One region of the Streptomyces sp. NPDC004539 genome, then DNA from elsewhere that is predicted to be linked to it. Evidence: riboswitches for the same ligand, from Rfam matches in the RefSeq annotation. Region 1 holds a riboswitch; each other region holds the start of a gene.

What was found. A riboswitch is a leader RNA that binds a small molecule or an ion and turns the genes downstream of it on or off. The one in region 1 is predicted to bind thiamine pyrophosphate.
Region 2: linked by a shared signal. The riboswitch ahead of ABZX85_RS00125 (thiamine ABC transporter substrate-binding protein) and the one ahead of thiC (phosphomethylpyrimidine synthase ThiC) in region 1 are both predicted to bind thiamine pyrophosphate.
Region 3: linked by a shared signal. The riboswitch ahead of thiO (glycine oxidase ThiO) and the one ahead of thiC (phosphomethylpyrimidine synthase ThiC) in region 1 are both predicted to bind thiamine pyrophosphate.

What each region holds. Positions count from the first base shown of each region.
Region 1 is NZ_JBEXLS010000026.1:104,690-111,163, reverse strand. Features, by position in the region: gene ABZX85_RS39010 (IclR family transcriptional regulator C-terminal domain-containing protein) at 1-560, shown strand, start outside; gene ABZX85_RS39005 (SsgA family sporulation/cell division regulator) at 660-1,106, shown strand; gene ABZX85_RS39000 (YibE/F family protein) at 1,699-3,321, opposite strand; TPP riboswitch at 3,943-4,132, shown strand; gene thiC (phosphomethylpyrimidine synthase ThiC) at 4,125-5,945, shown strand; gene ABZX85_RS38990 (DUF4241 domain-containing protein) at 6,112-6,474, shown strand, end outside.
Region 2 is NZ_JBEXLS010000001.1:26,314-32,787, reverse strand. Features, by position in the region: gene tsf (translation elongation factor Ts) at 1-321, shown strand, start outside; gene pyrH (UMP kinase) at 492-1,247, shown strand; gene frr (ribosome recycling factor) at 1,369-1,926, shown strand; gene ABZX85_RS00145 (phosphatidate cytidylyltransferase) at 1,926-3,029, shown strand; gene ABZX85_RS00140 (hypothetical protein) at 3,092-3,271, shown strand; gene ABZX85_RS00135 (hypothetical protein) at 3,317-3,493, shown strand; gene rlmN (23S rRNA (adenine(2503)-C(2))-methyltransferase RlmN) at 3,538-4,644, shown strand; TPP riboswitch at 4,680-4,787, shown strand; gene ABZX85_RS00125 (thiamine ABC transporter substrate-binding protein) at 4,778-5,866, shown strand; gene ABZX85_RS00120 (iron ABC transporter permease) at 5,881-6,474, shown strand, end outside.
Region 3 is NZ_JBEXLS010000016.1:71,993-78,466, reverse strand. Features, by position in the region: gene thiE (thiamine phosphate synthase) at 255-899, opposite strand; gene ABZX85_RS29620 (Rv2175c family DNA-binding protein) at 1,396-1,761, opposite strand; gene ABZX85_RS29615 (FAD-dependent oxidoreductase) at 1,904-3,136, opposite strand; gene ABZX85_RS29610 (hypothetical protein) at 3,169-3,513, opposite strand; TPP riboswitch at 3,567-3,679, shown strand; gene thiO (glycine oxidase ThiO) at 3,677-4,843, shown strand; gene thiS (sulfur carrier protein ThiS) at 4,885-5,085, shown strand; gene ABZX85_RS29595 (thiazole synthase) at 5,088-5,882, shown strand; gene pknB (Stk1 family PASTA domain-containing Ser/Thr kinase) at 6,016-6,474, shown strand, end outside.

The DNA of each region.
Region 1 (6,474 bases):
TCGGCGAGGCTGCCGAGCGGCTGGCCTCGGCCGGAGCCGCGCAGAAACGTCGCAGCACGATCGTCGACACGCTCGCGCAGTGGCGGGACACGATCGGGGCGCCCGTCTACTACGCCGTCTACCAGAACGGCGAGATCGAGACGCGGTACGTCGCCGACACCCCCGAGTCCCCCGCCGTCGAGCAGTGGGCCGACTTCCGGGAGACCGGGCACGCGCACGCGATCGGGCAGTGCCTGCTGTCCCAGCTGGACGAGGGGGCCCGCCGTGACCACCTCGACCGGTATCCGGCGCGGACCCTCACGCCGTACACCGTCCGCGACGGGCACAGTCTGCTGCGCCGGCTCGCCGGGGCGCGGCGGGCGGAGGCGGTGACCGAGCGGCAGGAGTATCTGCTGGGCACGGTCTGCGCGGCGGTGCCGATCACGCTGGGGGCGACGGTGGCGACGGTCGCGATCTCGTTGCCGGTGCGTCAGGCCGAGCGGCTGCTGCCGGCCGTACGGAAGCTTGAGCGGGAGGTCGGGCGGGCGGTGGGGGCGCTCGCGCTCTCTATCAGCATCTGAAAAATCACTGCTTGTGATCCATTGTGTACGTTCAGCAAGATTCGTTACAGGGTCACAGGTACATTCCCGGCCAGTCGACGGCACAGACGGGGTAAGGCGATGCGCGAGTCCGTACAGACAGTTCAGGCAGAGGTCATGATGAGTTTCCTCGTCTCCGAGGAGCTCTCGTTCCGTATCCCGGTGGAGCTGGCATACGAGTCGTACGACCCGTATGCCGTCCGGCTCACCTTCCATCTGCCCGGGGACGCGCCCGTGACCTGGACGTTCGGGCGCGAGCTGCTGATCGACGGGGTCGGGCGGCCGTGCGGTGAGGGCGACGTCCGGGTGGCTCCCGCCGAGCACGAGTCCCTCGGCGAGGTGCTGATCCGCCTTCAGGTCGGCGCCGACCAGGCGGTCTTCCGCTCCTCCGCCGCTCCCCTCATCGCCTTCCTCGACCGCACGGACCGCGTCGTCCCCCTCGGCCAGGAAGCCTCCTTCGCCGACTTCGACGCGCATCTCGACGAGGCGCTGGACCGGATTCTGGCGGAGGAGCAGAGCGCGGGGTGAGGGTGGCTGCGCCGCTCGGACGGGGAAACGCTTCAGCGCGTTCGGATCAGTGCAGGAACGGTTCTGCGAGGGTGGGGGCGTTGGCTGGTGGGGGGCGAGGTTGGGCTTGGGCGCGGGGCCGGCGGGTTTTGGGGTGGGCGTCGGCTTCGCGGGCTTCGGGGCTCGGCGTGTGGTGGCCGCTTCTTCGGCGGTGCCTGGGATGAGCGGGTGTGGCGGGGGGAGCTGGCCGATGGCTTTCCGGGCCGGGGTTGGGGGTTTGCGGGTCGGCCGGGGTGGGGTGGGGTGGAGGTTCTCCGGGTTTCCGGCTCCCCGGGTCTCAGGGGCGGCCGGACTGGATGCACTGGTCGGGTGACGGAAGCTTCTGGTTCGGTGGGACCGGGTGGCCCCTCCATCCGTTTCCGGCCTCCTGGGTTACCGGGTTTCCGGGAGCTTCTGAAGGCTCGTCAGGGCCCCTGCACCTGCCCCGGCCTCCGCCGCGCTGCTCGGCGTTCTTGCTGCACGCCTCGCATGCTGCACGCCCTGCACGGCCCCGCACGCCTGCACGGCCCCGCACGCCTGCCCAGCCCGCACGCCTGTCCAGCCCGCAGCGGGCTCAGTGCTTGCGGCGGCGGCCTCGGCCTCCCCGCGCCGGTGCCGCAGCCGGAGTCAGGTCCGGGGCCGGGGTCGACGGTGCTGACGGCGGGGCCGACTTGGTGTCCGGGCGGTCCGCCGAGACGACCAGGGCCGCGAGGGCTGTCGTGACCGGGACCGAGGCGACGAGGCCGATGGAGCCGACGAGGGTACGGACGATCTCCTCGGCGACCAGTTCGCTGTTGGCGACCGCGCCGACGCTGCTCTGGGCGATGGAGAAGAGCAGGAGGAGCGGGAGCGCGGCGCCCGCGTAGGCGAGGACGAGCGTGTTGACGACGGACGCGATGTGGTCGCGGCCGATCCGGATGCCCGCCCGGTACAGCCCGCGCCAGCCCATCGTCGGGTTCGCCTCGTGCAGCTCCCACACCGCCGAGGTCTGGGTGACCGTCACGTCGTCCAGGACACCGAGCGAGCCGATGATGATGCCGGCCAGCAGCAGACCGCTCATGTCGATCGACGGGTACAGCCCGTGGATCAGACCGGTGTTGTCGTCGGTGTTGCCGGTGAGTGCGGCCCAGCTGTTGAACAGGGAGCCCAGGACGCCGATCAGCAGCAGCGAGATCAGCGTGCCGAGCACGGCGACCGAGGTTCTCGCGGAGAGTCCGTGACACAGATAGAGCGCGATCAGCATGATGGCGCTCGCTCCGACCACTGCCACGACCAGCGGGTTCGAGCCCTGGAGGATGGCGGGCAGGACGAAGAAGTTCAGGAGGAGGAAGCTGATCGCCAGCGCGACCAGCGCCATGACGCCCCGCAGCCGGCCGACGATCACCACGGCGAGCGCGAAGATCCCGGCGAGCAGGGCCATCGGGAAGCGCCGGTTGACGTCGGCCACCGAGTACTGGAGGTCCTTCGGCGCGGACGGCTCGTAGGCGACGACGACCTTCTGGTCCAGCTTCAACTGCCGTGACTGGTCGGGCTGGATGATCTCCGTGAACGTACGGCCCTTGTCATTGCCGGTGTCGACCCGGATCGTCGCCCGCTTGCAGGTGCCGTTCGCCTGCTGCACCGCCGAGGAGCCCTCGGCCGTGGAAGTGTCACCGGTCGGCGGCACGCCCCCGGCGTTGACGGACGCGCAGCTCAGCTTCTCGACCTTGGTGACCGTCGCCTGCTGTGTCTGCCGGTCGAACCCGACGCCGGTCCGCTCGTGCGGCGGGGCGCCGCCGGGCCACAGCACCGCGAGCCCCACGACCACGGCCGCGGCGAAGGGGATCAGGATCGCGCCGATGACCTTGCGGAGGTGCCGGGAGACGGGGGCGGCGGGGCCGTGACTGTGGCTGTGCGAGTGGCCGCCGCCATGGCCACCGCCGTGCGAGTCGCCGTGCCCTCCGCCGGGGGGTGTGCCGTGGGGGGCGTGGTGGGGTTCGCCGTGGGGCGGGTGGGCGTGGGAGTGCCCGCCGTGAGCCTGCCCGCCGGACTCGGGGCCCGCGCTGTGACCGGCGCCGCCCCCGTGAACGTGGGCCTCGCGCCCCGGAACCCGCGGGACAGGACCACTGTCGTGCACGGACGCCTGCGGCACGGGACCGCTGTCGTGCAGAGGTACTTGAGGGACGGGACCGCTGTCGTGGAGGGGCACCCGGGGCACGGGACCGCTCTCGTACGGCGGCACTTGAGGCGCGGGACCCCTCCCGGGCCCACCCACCCGAGGTACGGGACCGCTGTCGTGCATGGAGACCCTCGGGACCGGGCCGCTCTCGTACACAGGGCGTCGTACCTGCGGAGTCGGACCGGTGTCCTCAGGTCGCCGGACGGGGCCGACGCCGTACCCGGGGCTCTGCACCTGGCGGGGAGCGCCGCCGTTGCCGGGGCCCTGGGGCGGGTTGGGGGCGCCCGCGTTGCCGGGACCCTGCTCCTCCGTACGGCGGAACTCCTGGCCGGGCTCGTTCCGGAGCAGTGGTCCCCGGCGCTGGAGCGAGCTGAGCCGGGCGCGGGGGTGGACACCACCGGGCACACCACCGTCGTGAACGGCGCCTTGCCCTCCGTACTCGCCCTGCCCCTCGTACCCGCCCGCCGCGCCGAAATCGCGCGTGTCGTCCGGGACTTGGCCGGGCCCGGAGTCGGGACCGCTTCCCGTGCCGGGCCGGCGGTGCGGCTCGGACGGAGGGGGGAACGGAGAGCGGGGTGGTGTGGTCACCGACCGATCATCGCAAGAACGACAGAGGCCCACTGTTCACCGCGCCACAAATACCGCTAGCGTGGAGGCACCTTTTGCACACGCGGGAGCTCGGAGCACCGGGCTGAGAGGGCGCTGACCTTCGTCTTCGCGGTGTTTCACGTGAAACGTCACCGGGATCGAGTGATGTTTCACATGAAACATCGGCAGACGGAAGCCGCTGCGTCGACCGCTGAACCTGTTACCGGGTAATGCCGGCGTAGGGAGTAGGTCTCATGACCATCAAGGACGCACGCACGCCTGCCTCCAGCCAGGACGAGCGGTCCGATCACGGCACGCCCCCCGCAGAGGCTGTGAAGTCCGCGGAGGCAGGCAAGTCCGTCGGCTGGCACAAGGCGTACGTCGAGGGCTCGCGCCCCGATCTGCGCGTGCCGGTCCGTCAGGTGCATCTCACCAACGGGCAGTCGGTCACCCTGTACGACACCTCGGGCCCGTACACCGACCCGTCCGCGCAGACCGACGTCCGCCGGGGGCTCGCCCCGCTGCGGGACAACTGGATCGTCGCCCGGGGCGACACCGAGGAGTACGCGGGTCGTCCGGTCCGCCCCGAGGACGACGGGATCAAGCACACCTCTCCGCGCGGTGGCCTGCGCAATCTCGACGCGGTCTTCCCGGGCCGCCCCCGGCTCCCGCGCCGCAGCCGGGACGGGCGGCCGGTCACGCAACTGGCGTACGCGCGCAGGGGCGAGGTCACCCCGGAGATGGAGTTCGTGGCGCTGCGGGAGAACGTCTCCCCGGAGGTCGTCCGCGAGGAGATCGCGGCGGGGCGGGCCGTGCTGCCCGCGAACGTCAACCACCCGGAGATCGAGCCGATGATCATCGGCAAGCGGTTCCTGGTGAAGGTCAACGCGAACATCGGCAACTCGGCGGTGACGTCCTCCATCGAGGAGGAGGTCGAGAAGATGACCTGGGCGACCCGCTGGGGCGCCGACACGGTCATGGACCTCTCCACCGGCCGCAACATCCACACCACCCGCGAGTGGGTGCTGCGCAACTCCCCCGTCCCCATCGGCACGGTGCCGCTGTACCAGGCGCTGGAGAAGGTCGACGGGCGGGCCGAGGAGCTGACCTGGGAGATCTACAAGGACACGGTGATCGAGCAGGCCGAGCAGGGCGTGGACTACATGACGGTCCACGCGGGCGTGCGTCTCGCGTACGTGCCGCTCACCGCGAACCGCAAGACCGGCATCGTCTCGCGCGGCGGCTCGATCATGGCGGCCTGGTGCCTCGCGCACCACCGGGAGTCGTTCCTGTACGAGAACTTCGAGGAACTCTGCGAGATCCTCGCCGCCTACGACGTCACCTACTCGCTGGGCGACGGACTGCGGCCGGGCTCGATCGCGGACGCCAACGACGAGGCGCAGTTCGCCGAGCTGAGGACGCTCGGGGAACTCAACCGGATCGCGAAGCGTCACGACGTCCAGACGATGATCGAGGGCCCGGGGCACGTCCCGATGCACAAGATCAAGGAGAACATCGACCTCCAGCAGGAGATCTGCGACGAGGCCCCGTTCTACACGCTCGGCCCCCTGACGACGGACGTCGCCCCGGCGTACGACCACATCACCTCCGGTATCGGCGCCGCGATGATCGCCTGGTGGGGCACGGCGATGCTCTGCTACGTCACGCCGAAGGAACACCTCGGCCTGCCCAACCGCGACGACGTCAAGACCGGCGTCATCACCTACAAGATCGCCGCCCACGCGGCCGACCTCGCCAAGGGCCACCCCGGCGCCCAGGACTGGGACGACGCCCTCTCCGACGCCCGCTTCGAGTTCCGCTGGGAGGACCAGTTCAACCTGGCCCTCGACCCGGTGACGGCCCGCGAGTTCCACGACGAGACCCTCCCGGCCGAGCCCGCCAAGACCGCGCACTTCTGCTCGATGTGCGGTCCGAAGTTCTGCTCGATGAAGATCAGCCAGGACATCCGCCGTGAACACGGCGGCAGTCGTGCGGAGATCGAGGACGGGATGGCGCAGAAGTCGAAGGAGTTCGCGGCGGCGGGGAACCGGGTGTATCTGCCGATCGCGGACTGAGTGGACTGAGCGGGGTGGGTGCGGTGTCCGTCGTGGGGGAGGCGGGCACCGTTGCTCAGCTGGGGAAATGCGTGGGTACGGGGTCATTGTCAGTGGTGGGGGCTACGGTATTGGCATAGGTGTTCGACCGGCCCGTGGCCGGGTGTGTGGGACGGGGGTCGGTGTCGTGGGCAAGGTGTTCGTGTCGTACGCGGTGGGGTGGGATCTCGGGGCGCGGGCCGCTGTGGGGCCGCTCTCGCGGGCCGGGGCGGAGGCGCGGGACGCCGCGGGGGAGCCGTATGTGATGGTGTATCGGGTTCCGGGGCGGCGGGAGCCCGTGGAGGTGCATCTCGTGGCCTGGGGTGACTCCTACGTCGGGATGTGGGCGTACGACGAGCAGGGCAGGCGCAGGGCCGAGGTGGACTGGCGGCTGCTGGAGCCGGAGCGGGTGTTCCTGCGCCACCTCGGCGCCTGGCTGTACGACTCCCCGGAGCAGCCGGAGTTCGCCGCCGGTGTCACCCGCGTCCGCCACGACCTCTACCCCGACGGC
Region 2 (6,474 bases), on a different contig from region 1:
CTGGACAAGCCGAGTGCCGACGTCGCCAAGGGCATCGCCCAGCACATCGCCGCCTTCGCGCCGAAGTACCTCACCAAGGACGACGTCCCGGCCGAGATCGTCGAGTCGGAGCGCCGTATCGCCGAGGAGACCACCCGCGCCGAGGGCAAGCCCGAGGCCGCGATCGCCAAGATCGTCGAGGGTCGCGTGAACGGCTTCTTCAAGGACGCCACGCTGCTCGGCCAGCCGTACGCGCTGGACAACAAGAAGTCCGTCCAGAAGGTCCTGGACGAGGCCGGTGTCACCCTGAAGCGCTTCACGCGTATCAAGGTCGGCATCTGAGTCTGTACCTCGACAGGCGTCCGGCCGCTATAGGGTCGGACGCACGTCACGGACTACAGCAGATCTGACGAGGAGGCCATTGCCGCGCACGGGTTGCGAACACACCCCACCGGCAGTGGCCTTCTTCGTATGCGCAGTATGTGCACCACGTGAAAGAGGCGGGAACACCCATGACCACCACCCAGAAGAGCGACGACGGCAAGGTAAGCGGCCGGTTCATGCTGAAGCTGTCCGGCGAGGCGTTTGCCGGTGGCGGCGGACTGGGTGTGGACCCCGACGTGGTGCACAAGATCGCCCGGGAGATCGCGGCCGTCGTCCGTGACGGCGCCCAGATCGCCGTCGTCATCGGCGGCGGCAACTTCTTCCGGGGCGCCGAGCTCCAGCAGCGCGGCATGGACCGGGCCCGCTCCGACTACATGGGCATGCTCGGCACCGTCATGAACTGCCTCGCCCTCCAGGACTTCCTGGAGAAGGAGGGCATCGACTCCCGGGTGCAGACCGCCATCACCATGGGCCAGGTCGCCGAGCCGTACATCCCGCTGCGCGCCGTGCGCCACCTGGAGAAGGGCCGCGTCGTCATCTTCGGCGCCGGTATGGGCATGCCGTACTTCTCCACCGACACCACCGCCGCCCAGCGCGCCCTGGAGATCGACGCCGAGGCCCTCCTCATGGGCAAGAACGGGGTCGACGGGGTCTACGACTCCGACCCGAAGACCAACCCCGACGCGGTCAAGTTCGACGCGCTCGGCTACGCCGACGTCATCACCCGCGACCTCAAGGTCGCCGACGCCACCGCGATCACGCTGTGCCGCGACAACAAGCTGCCGATCCTCGTCTTCGAGCTGCTGACCGAGGGCAATATCGCGCGCGCCGTCAAGGGTGAGAAGATCGGCACGCTGGTGGGTGACCAGGACACCCGGGCCTGACCGGGGGATGGACAATGTCCTGCCGGTCGGGAACCGTGCAGGAAGAAGACGCGACGCAGCCGGCCGCCGCCACCGACAGGGAACCGCAGCCGGGCCTACTCAAGACACGCAGGAGCAAGTGGTGATCGAAGAGACCCTCCTCGAAGCCGAGGAGAAGATGGAGAAGGCCGTCGTGGTCGCCAAGGAGGACTTCGCCGCGATCCGCACCGGGCGTGCGCACCCGGCGATGTTCAACAAGATCGTGGCCGAGTACTACGGTGCGCCGACGCCGATCAACCAGCTGGCCTCGTTCTCCGTGCCGGAGCCGCGCATGGCCGTCGTGACCCCGTTCGACAAGACGGCGCTGCGCAACATCGAGCAGGCGATCCGTGACTCGGACCTGGGCGTCAACCCCAGCAACGACGGCAACATCATCCGCGTCAACTTCCCGGAGCTGACCGAGGAGCGCCGCCGCGACTACATCAAGGTCGCGCGCGGCAAGGCCGAGGACTCCCGGGTCTCCATCCGCGCCGTCCGCCGCAAGGCCAAGGACACCCTCGACAAGCTGGTCAAGGACAAGGAGTCCGGCGAGGACGACGTGCGCCGCGCCGAGAAGGAACTCGACGACCTGACCGCGAAGTACGTCGCCCAGGTGGACGAGCTGCTCAAGCACAAAGAAGCGGAGCTGCTCGAAGTCTGATGAACGACTCTTCCTGGGGGGCGCCGCCACAGGCCGGACAGGCCGGGTATTGGGGGGGCGCTCCGGCGGGTCCCGCGTACGATGCGCCGCAGGCGCAGCAGACTCGCCCCATGCCCATCGTGCCCGACGTACCCGCTCATGGCGGAGACCAGGATGACGACCGGTGGACCGCCGCAGCGGGCGGTGGTCCCCTGTTCCGCGACGAGATCCCGTCGGCGCAGCCTCAGGCGGCGGTGCCGCAGAAACCGGAGCCCATGGCCGACGAGCGGCAGGCCGCGCCGCAGAAGAAGAGCGCGGGGCGTGACCTGGGCGCGGCGATAGGGGTCGGGATCGGGCTCGGGGCGGTGATCGTCGCCTCGCTGTTCATCGTCAAGGCCGTGTTCGTCGGGGTGATAGCGGTCGCCGTCGTCGTGGGGCTGTGGGAGCTGACCAGTCGGCTCCAGGAGCGCAAGCAGATCAAGGCGCCGCTGGTGCCGCTCGCCGTCGGCGGGGCCGCGATGGTCGTCGCCGGGTACGTCCGCGGGCCCGAGGGGGCCTGGGTCGCCATGGCGCTCACGGCCCTGGCGGTGCTGGTCTGGCGGATGACGGAACCTCCCGAGGGGTACCTCAAGGACGTCACGGCCGGGGTCTTCGCCGCGTTCTACGTGCCGTTCCTGGCCACGTTCGTCGCGCTGATGCTGACCGCCGAGGACGGGCACCGCCGCGTCCTCGTCTTCCTGGTGCTGACGGTCGTCAGCGACACCGGTGCGTACGCCGTCGGCTGGCGCTTCGGCAAGCACAAGCTCGCGCCCCGGATCAGCCCCGGCAAGACCCGCGAGGGCCTGCTCGGAGCGATCGCCTTCGCGATGGTCGCCGGTGCCCTGCTCATGCAGTACGTCATCGAGGACGGCACCTGGTGGCAGGGCCTCCTCCTCGGCCTCGCCGTCGCCGCCAGCGCCACGCTGGGCGACCTCGGCGAGTCGATGATCAAGCGGGACCTGGGCATCAAGGACATGGGCACGCTGCTGCCGGGCCACGGCGGCATCATGGACCGCCTGGACTCCCTGCTCCCCACGGCGCCGGTGGTGTGGTCGTTGCTGGTGCTGTTCGTCGGCACCGGCTGACTCCCGGTCGCACCGAGCCCTCGCCCTTTCCGGGCGGGGGCTCTTTGCGTAGGGTGCGGCGCATGCTGGCCAGGCGGGGGAAGGACGGCAGGCTCTACGGGGCGCTGCCGTGTGCGTGGTGCGAGGCACCGATCGTGCAGGACGGGCGCCGGCGGGTGCGGCGGTACTGCCGGGGGTGGCACCGGGTGAAGCGGTACGTCACGAGCGCCCTCGACCCGCTCTTCGATCTCTTCGCGAACTGACGGGCCGGGGTTCTCAGGCGGTGGGGGCTTGCGTAAAGTGCGCGCATGCAGCGTGCGAGACGTGAAGAGGACGGCACCTACCACGGCGACTTACAGTGCCGGTGGTGTGGTGCGCTCCTGAGTCAGAACGGGCGGCGGCGGGTGAAGCTGTACTGCGGGCCGTGGCATCGGACGAAGTCGTACACGGCGAACGTGATCGGTGCTGTGCTGGCGCTCTTCTGACCCGGTCGGCGTACTCGCGGGGATCTGCGACACTGGTTGGTGTTATGCCTAAGCCCGGAGAATTGACGTTCGTCGCCCCCCGCGGAGCCAAGAAGCCGCCGCGGCACCTTGCCGATCTCTCGCCCGCCGAGCGGAAAGAGGTTGTCGCGGAGGTCGGGGAGAAGCCGTTTCGTGCGAAGCAGCTTTCGCAGCACTACTTCGCGCGGTACGCGCACGACCCGGCGGAGTGGACGGACATCCCGGCCGGGTCGCGCGGGAAGCTTCAGGAGGCGTTGTTCCCTGAGCTGATGACTGTCGTGCGGCATCTGTCGACCGACGAGGGCACGACCCGCAAGACGCTGTGGCGGATGTTCGACGGGACGCTCGTCGAATCCGTGCTGATGCGGTACCCGGACCGGGTGACGATGTGCATCAGCTCGCAGGCCGGATGCGGGATGAACTGCCCGTTCTGCGCGACGGGGCAGGCGGGTCTGGACCGGAATCTGTCGACCGCCGAGATCGTGCACCAGATCGTGGACGGCATGCGGGCGCTCAGGGACGGGGACGTGCCCGGGGGGCCCGCCCGGCTCTCCAACATCGTCTTCATGGGGATGGGCGAGCCCCTCGCCAACTACAAGCGCGTCGTCGGCGCCATCCGCGCGCTGACCGACCCGAACCCCGACGGGCTCGGCCTCTCGCAGCGCGGGATCACCGTCTCGACCGTCGGCCTCGTCCCGGCGATCCACCGGTTCGCGGACGAGGGCTTCAAGTGCCGCCTCGCGATCTCCCTGCACGCCCCGGACGACGAACTCCGCGACACCCTCGTCCCCGTCAACACCCGCTGGAAGGTCCGCGAGGTCCTCGACGCCGGGTTCGAGTACGTCGAGAAGTCGGGCCGCCGGCTGTCGATCGAGTACGCGCTGATCCGGGACATCAACGACCAGGCATGGCGGGGCGACCGGCTCGGCCGGCTGCTGCGCGGCAAGCCGGTGCACGTCAACCTGATCCCGCTGAACCCGACCCCCGGCTCGAAGTGGACCGCGTCGCGGCCCGAGGACGAGAAGGCGTTCGTGGAGGCGATCGCGGCGCACGGCGTGCCGGTCACCGTCCGGGACACCCGGGGCCAGGAGATCGACGGGGCGTGCGGCCAGCTCGCCGCGACCGAGCGGTAAGCTGACCGTCGGACGTTCGCGTCGTCATACATTCATATATCCGACAGGGGAGCGCGACAGCGCTGAGAGTGCGGTGAACAGGCCGCAGACCCTCTGAACCTCGCCCAGGTCATTCTGGGTAGGAAGTTCGGTCATCACCGTGAAGAAGTTCGTCGTTGTCGCCGTGGGCCTCGGTCTGGTCGCGCTCTCCGCGTGCGGATCATCGTCCGAGAAGTCTGATGATCAGACCTCCAGCTCCGGCTCGAAGACCGTCACCCTCGTCAGCCACAGCTCCTGGGCCGTCTCCAAGACCGTCCTCGCCGACTTCGAGAAGACCTCCGGCTACCAGGTCAAGGTCCTCACCGACGGCGACGCCGGCCAGGCCGTCAACAAGGCGATCCTGACGAAGGACAACCCCCAGGGCGACGTCTTCTTCGGCGTCGACAACACCCTCCTCTCCCGCGCCCTCGACAACGGCCTCTTCCAGCCGTACGAGGCGAAGGGGCTGGCGCAGGTCGGCGAGGAGTACCAGCTCGACGCCGGAAAGCACCGGGTCACCCCCGTCGACTACGGCGACATCTGCGTCAACTACGACAAGAAGTACTTCGCCGACCACAAGCTGACCCCGCCGGCGTCGTACGACGATCTGATCAAGCCCGAGTACAAGGACCTCCTGGTCACCGAGAACGTCTCGACGTCCTCCCCGGGCCTCGGCTTCCTGCTCGGGACGGCTGCCAAGTACGGCGACGACGGCTGGCAGGACTACTGGAAGAAGCTGAAGGCGAACGGCGTCGAGGTCGTCGACGGCTGGGACCAGGCGTACAACGAGGTGTTCTCCGGGTCGGCCGGCGGCAAGAAGGCCAAGGGGGACCGGCCGCTCGTCGTGTCGTACGCCTCCTCCCCGCCCGCCGAGGTGATCTTCGCGGACCCGAAGCCGACGGCCGCGCCCACCGGCGTCGCCGAAGGCACCTGCTTCCGGCAGATCGAGTTCGCCGGCCTGCTCAGCAACGCCAAGAACACCGCCGGCGGCAAGGCGCTGATCGACTTCCTGATCGGCAAGGAGTTCCAGCAGGACATGCCGCTGAACATGTTCGTGTACCCGGTGCTCCAGGGCGCGGCGGTCCCGGCGGAGTTCACGAAGTACGGTCCCGCCGCGAAGTCCCCCGAGACCATGGCCCCGGCGAAGATCGCCGCCGACCGTGACGACTGGGTCAAGACGTGGGCCTCTCTCGTCCTCAAGTAGTCCGGCTGGGCCTGATGGCCCTGCCGCTGGCGTTCTTCGGGATCTTCTTCGCCTACCCGGTCGCCGCGATCCTGCTGCGCGGCCTGCACGCCGACGGCACCTGGCACCTCGGCCGCCTCTGGGACGTCGTCGCCCAGCCGGACATCCGGCACGTCCTGTGGTTCACGACCTGGCAGGCCCTCGCCTCCACCGCCCTGACCCTGCTGATCGCCCTGCCCGGCGCCTACGTCTTCGCCCGCCTCGACTTCCCCGGCCGCCGCCTCCTGCACGCGGTCGTCACGGTCCCGTTCGTCCTGCCGACGGTCGTCGTCGGTACGGCGTTCCTGGCGCTCGTCGGCCGGGGCGGCCTCACCGACGAACTGTGGGGCGTACGGCTCGACACGACCGTGTGGGCGATCCTGCTGGCGCACGTCTTCTTCAACTACGCGGTCGTCGTCCGGACCGTCGGCGGGCTCTGGGCGCAGCTCGACCCGCGTCAGGAGGAGGCGGCGCGGGTGCTGGGGGCGTCGCGGCTGCGGGCGTTCCGCGCGGTCACCCTGCCCGCGCTCGGCCCGGCCGTCGCCGCCGCCGCGCTGATGGTGTTCCTGTTCACGTTCACGTCGTTCGGG
Region 3 (6,474 bases), on a different contig from region 1:
AGGGGTGCGGCGGGGGTCGAGGGGGTCGGTGGCGGTTTTAGGGAGGGGCGAGGGGGAGTCGAGGGGCGGGGCGCTTTTCGGCGGGGGGCGTTGAGGGGGCGCGGATCGGGAAGGGCGCTTTCGGCGGGGGGCGTCGAAGGGGGCGCGGGTCGGAAGGGATATGGGCGAGCGGTTGGACGGGGGTTCCCGTGTCCTACCCGGGCGCCGTCACCGCTCACCTGCCCGTGTGCCGCCCGCCGCGCGCACGCCCCCGACTACACGCCCCGCAGTCGCTTCGTGAACTGTGCCGCCGCCTCGCCCGGGTCGTCCGCCTCGGTGATGGCGCGGACGACGACCACGCGGCGGGCGCCCGCTTCGAGGACCTCGTCGAGGTTGGTGAGGTCGATGCCGCCGATCGCGAACCAGGGGCGGTCGGTGTTCAGGGAGGCGGTGTGGCGGACCAGGTCGAGGCCGGGGGCGTGGCGGCCGGGCTTGGTGGGGGTGGGCCAGCAGGGGCCCGTGCAGAAGTAGTCGACGCCGTCCTGGACGGCGGCGGCCTCCGCCTCCGCCGTGGAGTGGGTCGAGCGGCCGATCAGCGTGTCCCCGGCGAGGATCGCCCTCGCGGCGGGGACCGGGAGGTCGCCCTGGCCGAGGTGCAGTACGTCCGCGCCGGCCGCGTGGGCGACGTCCGCGCGGTCGTTCACGGCGAGCAGCTTGCCGTGCCGCGCGCACGCCTCCGCGAACACGGCGAGGTGCTCCAGCTCCTCCGCCGCCTCCATCCCCTTGTCCCTGAGCTGCACGATGTCCACTCCCCCGGCGAGCACCGCGTCCAGAAACTCCGGGAGATCTCCCTGACGCCTCCGGGCGTCCACACAGAGGTAGAGACGGGCATCGGCGAGCTGAGCTGCGGGGTCGGGCACGGGGGTTCTCCACGGGGTGGGTCGGCGGGCGGCGGGGTTTCGGGGTGGCGGCGGGGGCGGCGCCGTGAGCCGGCGGACCTCGCCGGGTTCGGCATTCCCCGGTGCCCCTTAAAACGAACGTCCGGGAAGCGGTGGCCCGCTGGCCTTCGGAACCTGGAGCCCTTGGAACCCGCCGCGCCGCCGGCTGGGCGGGCGGGGGTTCCGGGTGACGCCGGGGTCGGCTTGCCGCTTCGCCCGGTGTCGTCCTCGTGAGTGGGTACTCCCCGGCGGGCCTGTCACTCCTCAGACCCTCCCAAAGCGCACGCCTACGAGGCGGGGTCGACAAGGGACGCTCCTCGGAAGCGGGGGCTCTCCGGAGCCGGCGCCCCTCGGACGAGGACCCGCGAGGAACCCGCCGCCTGCCGAGCAGGCCCACAGTCACACCGGCCCCCTCCGGCCACGCCCCGCCCCCATGGCCACGCCCCTCAAGCCGTGGCCATGTCTCCTCGGGCGGTGCTCAGACGGCCAGGGCCTGGGCCCGGCGCTTGACCTCGGTGCCTCGGTTCTCCAGGAGTGCCTGGGCCGGGGTGCCGGGGAGGGTGGGGTCGGGGGTGAAGAGCCACTCGATCATCTCCTCGACCGTGAACCCGTCGTCCCGCAGGACCGTCAGGAGCCCGGAGAGCCCCTTGACGACCTTGTCGCCGTCGATGAATGCGGCAGGGACGTGCAGCGCGCGGTTCTCGCCTCGGCGGACGGCGATCAGCTGTCCGTCCTTGACGAGTTGCCGTACGCGCGTCACCTCCTCTTCGAGCTGTTCGGCGATGTCGGGCAGGGTCAGCCAGGCGGGGACGAGCGCGTCGACCCTCGTGTCAATCTCGGTCACGACATCAAGCCTGCCATCTGCCACTGACACTCGGAAGCCGGGACCACCCGGACCGGTCCCCCACCGCCCCCCGAAACCCCCTCGGGGAAACCCCTGACACCCCGGCCCCGCCCCGAAACCACGCCGAACGATCCCCACCCCCTCACACCACCGCCCCCTTCAACGGCACCCCCGCATCCCCCAACACCCCCACATCCATCACAGCCCCCGCCTCGATCAACCGCCGCCCCTGCGCCAGGTCACGCGGCCTGCCGACCGCCAGGAGCGCGATCAGGCGCCCCTCCCGCAGCCAGCACACGGACCAGGCCGGCCCGGCGGGGTCGCCGCGCCAGATCGTCTCGTCGGCGCCGGTGTGGTGCCCGGCGTACTGGACGAACCGCCCGAACTGCTCGGACCAGAAGTACGGGACGGGGTCGTAGGCGACGAGAGGCGCCCCGGTGGCGTTCGCGAGGATGTTCGACGCGACCGTGCGGGGGCCCTGGAGGGCGTTGTCCCAGTGGTGGATCAGGAGGCGCTCGGCGTACCGGGCGGAGGGGAAGGAGGCGCAGTCGCCGACGGCGTAGACGTCAGGGGCGGAGGTGCGGAGGTGCGCGTCGGTGACGACCTCGCCGTGCGCCCCCAGGGCCACCCCGGAGGACCGCAGCCACGCCGTCGCGGGCCGCGCGCCGATACCGACGAGCACCGCGCCCGCGGGGACGCGCGTGCCGTCGTCCAGCAGCACGGCCCCCGGCTCGACGGCCCGCACGCGCGCGTGGGTGCGCAGTTCGACCCCGAGGTCGGCGTACCAGGAGGTCATCGGCGCGGCGACCTCGGCGGGCAGCGCGCCCGCGAGCGGACGGTCCGCGGCCTCGACGACCGTCACCGCGCACCCCGCCTCGCGCGCGGCGGTCGCGAACTCCGCGCCGATCCAGCCGGCGCCGACGACCACGACGTCGTGCTGCCCGGCGAGGACGGGCCGGAGGCGTTCGACGTCGTCGAGGGTGCGCAGGAGGTGGACGCCGGGGACGCCCTCCGTGCCGGGGAGCAGGATCGGTTCGGCGCCGGTGGCGAGGACGAGGACGTCGTAGGGGACCGGACCGGCGTCCGTGTCGACGACGTGCTCCCCGGTCCGCACCGCGAGGGCCTCGCGGCCGAGGAGGAGGTCGATGCCGAGGCCGGGGAAGTCGATGTCGAAGGCGGAGCCGTCGGTCTTGCCGAGCAGGACGGCCTTCGAGAGCGGGGGGCGGTCGTACGGCTGGTGGGGTTCCGCGCCGATGACGGTGACCGTGCCGGTGAAGCCCTGTTCGCGCAGGGCGACCGCCGTCTGCACCCCGGCCATCCCGGCGCCGACGACGACCGCGCGCGGGGCGTCCGTTTCCTGCGTCTGCTCGCTCACGCGATCACCATAGTTGCGTGACGGTGAGTCAGTCAGGGGCCCGGTTCCGTGACCTGCTCCACAACGCTCGTCCCGGCGCCCTCCTGGGACTCCCATTCCCACGTCTCGTCGAGCCTGAGACGGCCGTCCGGGAGGGTCACGACGGTCGAGACGCAGTGCCCGGAGGCGGTCGTCCCGTCGGTGCGCAACTGGACGTACCGGAAGTCGATCCGGTCGCCCGCGCGCGTGCCGACGAGATGGCCGCGGACGACGTCCCCGCCCGCGTAGTCGGCCCAGATCACGCCGTCGGCCTCGCGGTAGGCGAAGCGGGTGCTCGTGCCGACCTGGCCGGGTGCCTGGTCGGCGACAGGGGTGAACACGAGGCCGTCGAGGGTCAACCGAGGCTCCCTTTACGAGGTGCGGGGGGTGCGGGCTAGGGTGAGTGCCAACGTAAAGCACTCGCGGGAGCCCGGACGCACCGGGCTGAGAGGGAGGCTGGCCGGCCTCCGACCGTACGAACCTGATCCGGGTCATGCCGGCGAAGGGAGGGGCTGGACGCCCATGCCGTCTACGCGTCCGTCTGACGTCCTCGTGGTCGGGGGCGGGGTCATCGGCCTGGTCACCGCCTGGCGGGCCGCTCAGCGCGGCCTGAGGGCCGCCGTACTCGATCCGGAGCCGGGCGGCGGGGCCGCCCAGGTGGCCGCCGGGATGCTGGCCGCCGTCACCGAACTCCACCACGGCGAGCAGACCCTCCTCGGTCTGAACCTCGCCTCCGCGCGCCGGTACCCCGATTTCGTGGCCGAGCTGACCGAGGCGACCGGGTACGACGTCGGCTACCGGCGCTGCGGCACGCTCGCGGTCGCCCTCGATGCCGACGACCGGGCCCACCTGCGGGAACTGCACGCGCTCCAGCAGCGGTCCGGGCTGGAGTCGGAGTGGCTGTCCGGGCGGGAGTGCCGGCGCCTGGAGCCGATGCTCGCGCCCGGGGTGCGCGGCGGGCTGCGGGTGGACGGCGACCACCAGGTCGACCCGCGCCGCCTCGCCGCCGCGCTGGTCGTCGCCTGCGAGCGCGCCGGGGTCGCCCTGCACCGGAAGTGGGCCGAGCGCCTGGAGGTCGCCGGGGGCCGTGCGACCGGCGTGCACGCGCGCGGGGGGACGTTCTTCGGCGCCGGGCAGGTCGTCCTCGCCGGGGGCAGCCTCAGCGGGCGGCTCGCGGGCGTCCCGGACGCCGTACGGCCGCCGGTGCGGCCGGTGAAGGGGCAGGTGCTGCGGCTCGCCGTGCCGGCGGCGTACGCGCCGTTCCTGAGCCGTACCGTGCGGGCCGTGGTGCGCGGGAGCCAGGTGTATCTGGTGCCGCGCGCGAACGGGGAGCTGGTCGTGGGGGCGACCAGTGAGGAGCAGGGCTGGGACACGACCGTGACCGCCGGGGGCGTGTACGAGCTGCTGCGCGACGCGCACGAGCTGGTCCCCGGGATCACCGAACTGCCCCTCACGGAGACCCGCGCGGGGCTGCGCCCCGGGTCGCCCGACAACGCCCCCCTCCTCGGCCCGACCGGCCTCCCGGGGCTGCTCCTGGCGACCGGGCACCACCGCAACGGCGTCCTGCTGACGCCGGTCACCGGGGACGCGCTCGCGCACGCGCTGACCTCCGGTGAGCTGCCCGAGGAGGCCCGCCCCTTCACGCCCCGGCGCTTCACCGCCGCCTCGCTCCTGGAGTCCGCCGTATGAACGCCCCGACGAACGTCCCGATGACCACCCCGGCCGGTCGCATGAACATCTCGGTCAACGGGGAGCTGCGGGAGTTCGACGCCGGGACCGTGCTCGAACTCGTCGTCCGGGTGCTCTCTCCGGCGCCGTCCGGTGTCGCCGCCGCTCTGAACGAAACCGTCGTCCCGCGCGCGCGGTGGGCCACCACCGCCCTCGCGGAGGGCGACCGGGTGGAAGTCCTGACCGCCGTGCAGGGAGGCTGACCATGGCTGACGATCCGTTTCTGCTGGGCGGTACGGCGTTCTCGTCGCGGCTGATCATGGGGACCGGCGGGGCGCCGAGCCTGGAGGTCATGGAGCGGGCGCTCGTCGCGTCCGGGACGGAGCTGACGACGGTCGCGATGCGGCGCGTGGACCCGTCCGTGCAGGGATCGGTTCTGTCCGTTCTCGACCGGCTCGGCATCCGGGTGCTGCCCAACACGGCCGGCTGTTTCACCGCCGGGGAGGCCGTCCTGACCGCCCGTCTCGCACGGGAGGCGCTCGGCACGTCCCTGGTGAAGCTCGAAGTGATCGCGGACGAGCGGACCCTGCTGCCGGACCCCGTGGAGCTGCTGGAGGCCGCCGAGACGCTGGTGGACGACGGGTTCACCGTCCTGCCGTACACCAACGACGACCCGGTGCTCGCCCGGAAGCTGGAGGACGTGGGCTGTGCGGCCGTGATGCCGCTCGGGTCGCCGATCGGGTCGGGGCTCGGTATCCGCAACCCGCACAACTTCCAGCTGATCGTCGAGCACGCGCGCGTGCCGGTGATCCTGGACGCGGGCGCCGGTACGGCCTCCGACGTGGCGTTCGCGATGGAGCTGGGGTGCGCGGGCGTGATGCTCGCGTCGGCGGTGACCCGTGCGCAGGACCCCGAGCTGATGGCGTCGGCGATGCGGTCCGCGGTCGACGCGGGACGGCTGGCCCGCCGCGCCGGCCGTATCCCCCGCCGGTACTTCGCGCGGGCGTCCTCGCCGGCGGAGGGACTGGCCGCGTTCGACCCGGAGCGCCCGGCCTTCTGACCCGTGGTCCCCGTGATCCCCGCCACTGCCGGAACCCCTCGTTCCGGGGAACGGCGGGCCTCACACGTCACAACCCCGTCCCATCCCGCTCCGAAGGATCACGCTGTCAGTGGGGGCTCGTAGACTCGGCCGCGTGGATACGACCCTTCAGGACCCTCTCGTCGGGCAGGTGCTCGACGGGCGTTACCGCGTCGACGCGCGGATCGCGGTGGGCGGGATGGCCACGGTCTACCGGGCCGTGGACATGCGTCTCGACCGCGTGCTGGCCGTGAAGGTGATGCATCCCGCGCTGGCCGCCGACGCCGTGTTCGTGGACCGGTTCATCCGGGAGGCCAAGTCGGTCGCCCGGCTGGCGCACCCGAACGTCGTCCAGGTCTTCGACCAGGGGGCCGACGGGCCGTACGTCTACCTGGCGATGGAGTACGTCGCCGGGTGCACCCTGCGGGACGTGCTGCGGGAGCGGGGCGCGCTCCAGCCCAGGGCCGCGCTCGACATCCTCGAACCGGTGCTCGCCGCGCTGGGCGCCGCGCACCGCGCGGGGTTCGTGCACCGGGACATGAAGCCGGAGAACGTCCTGATAGGGGACGACGGC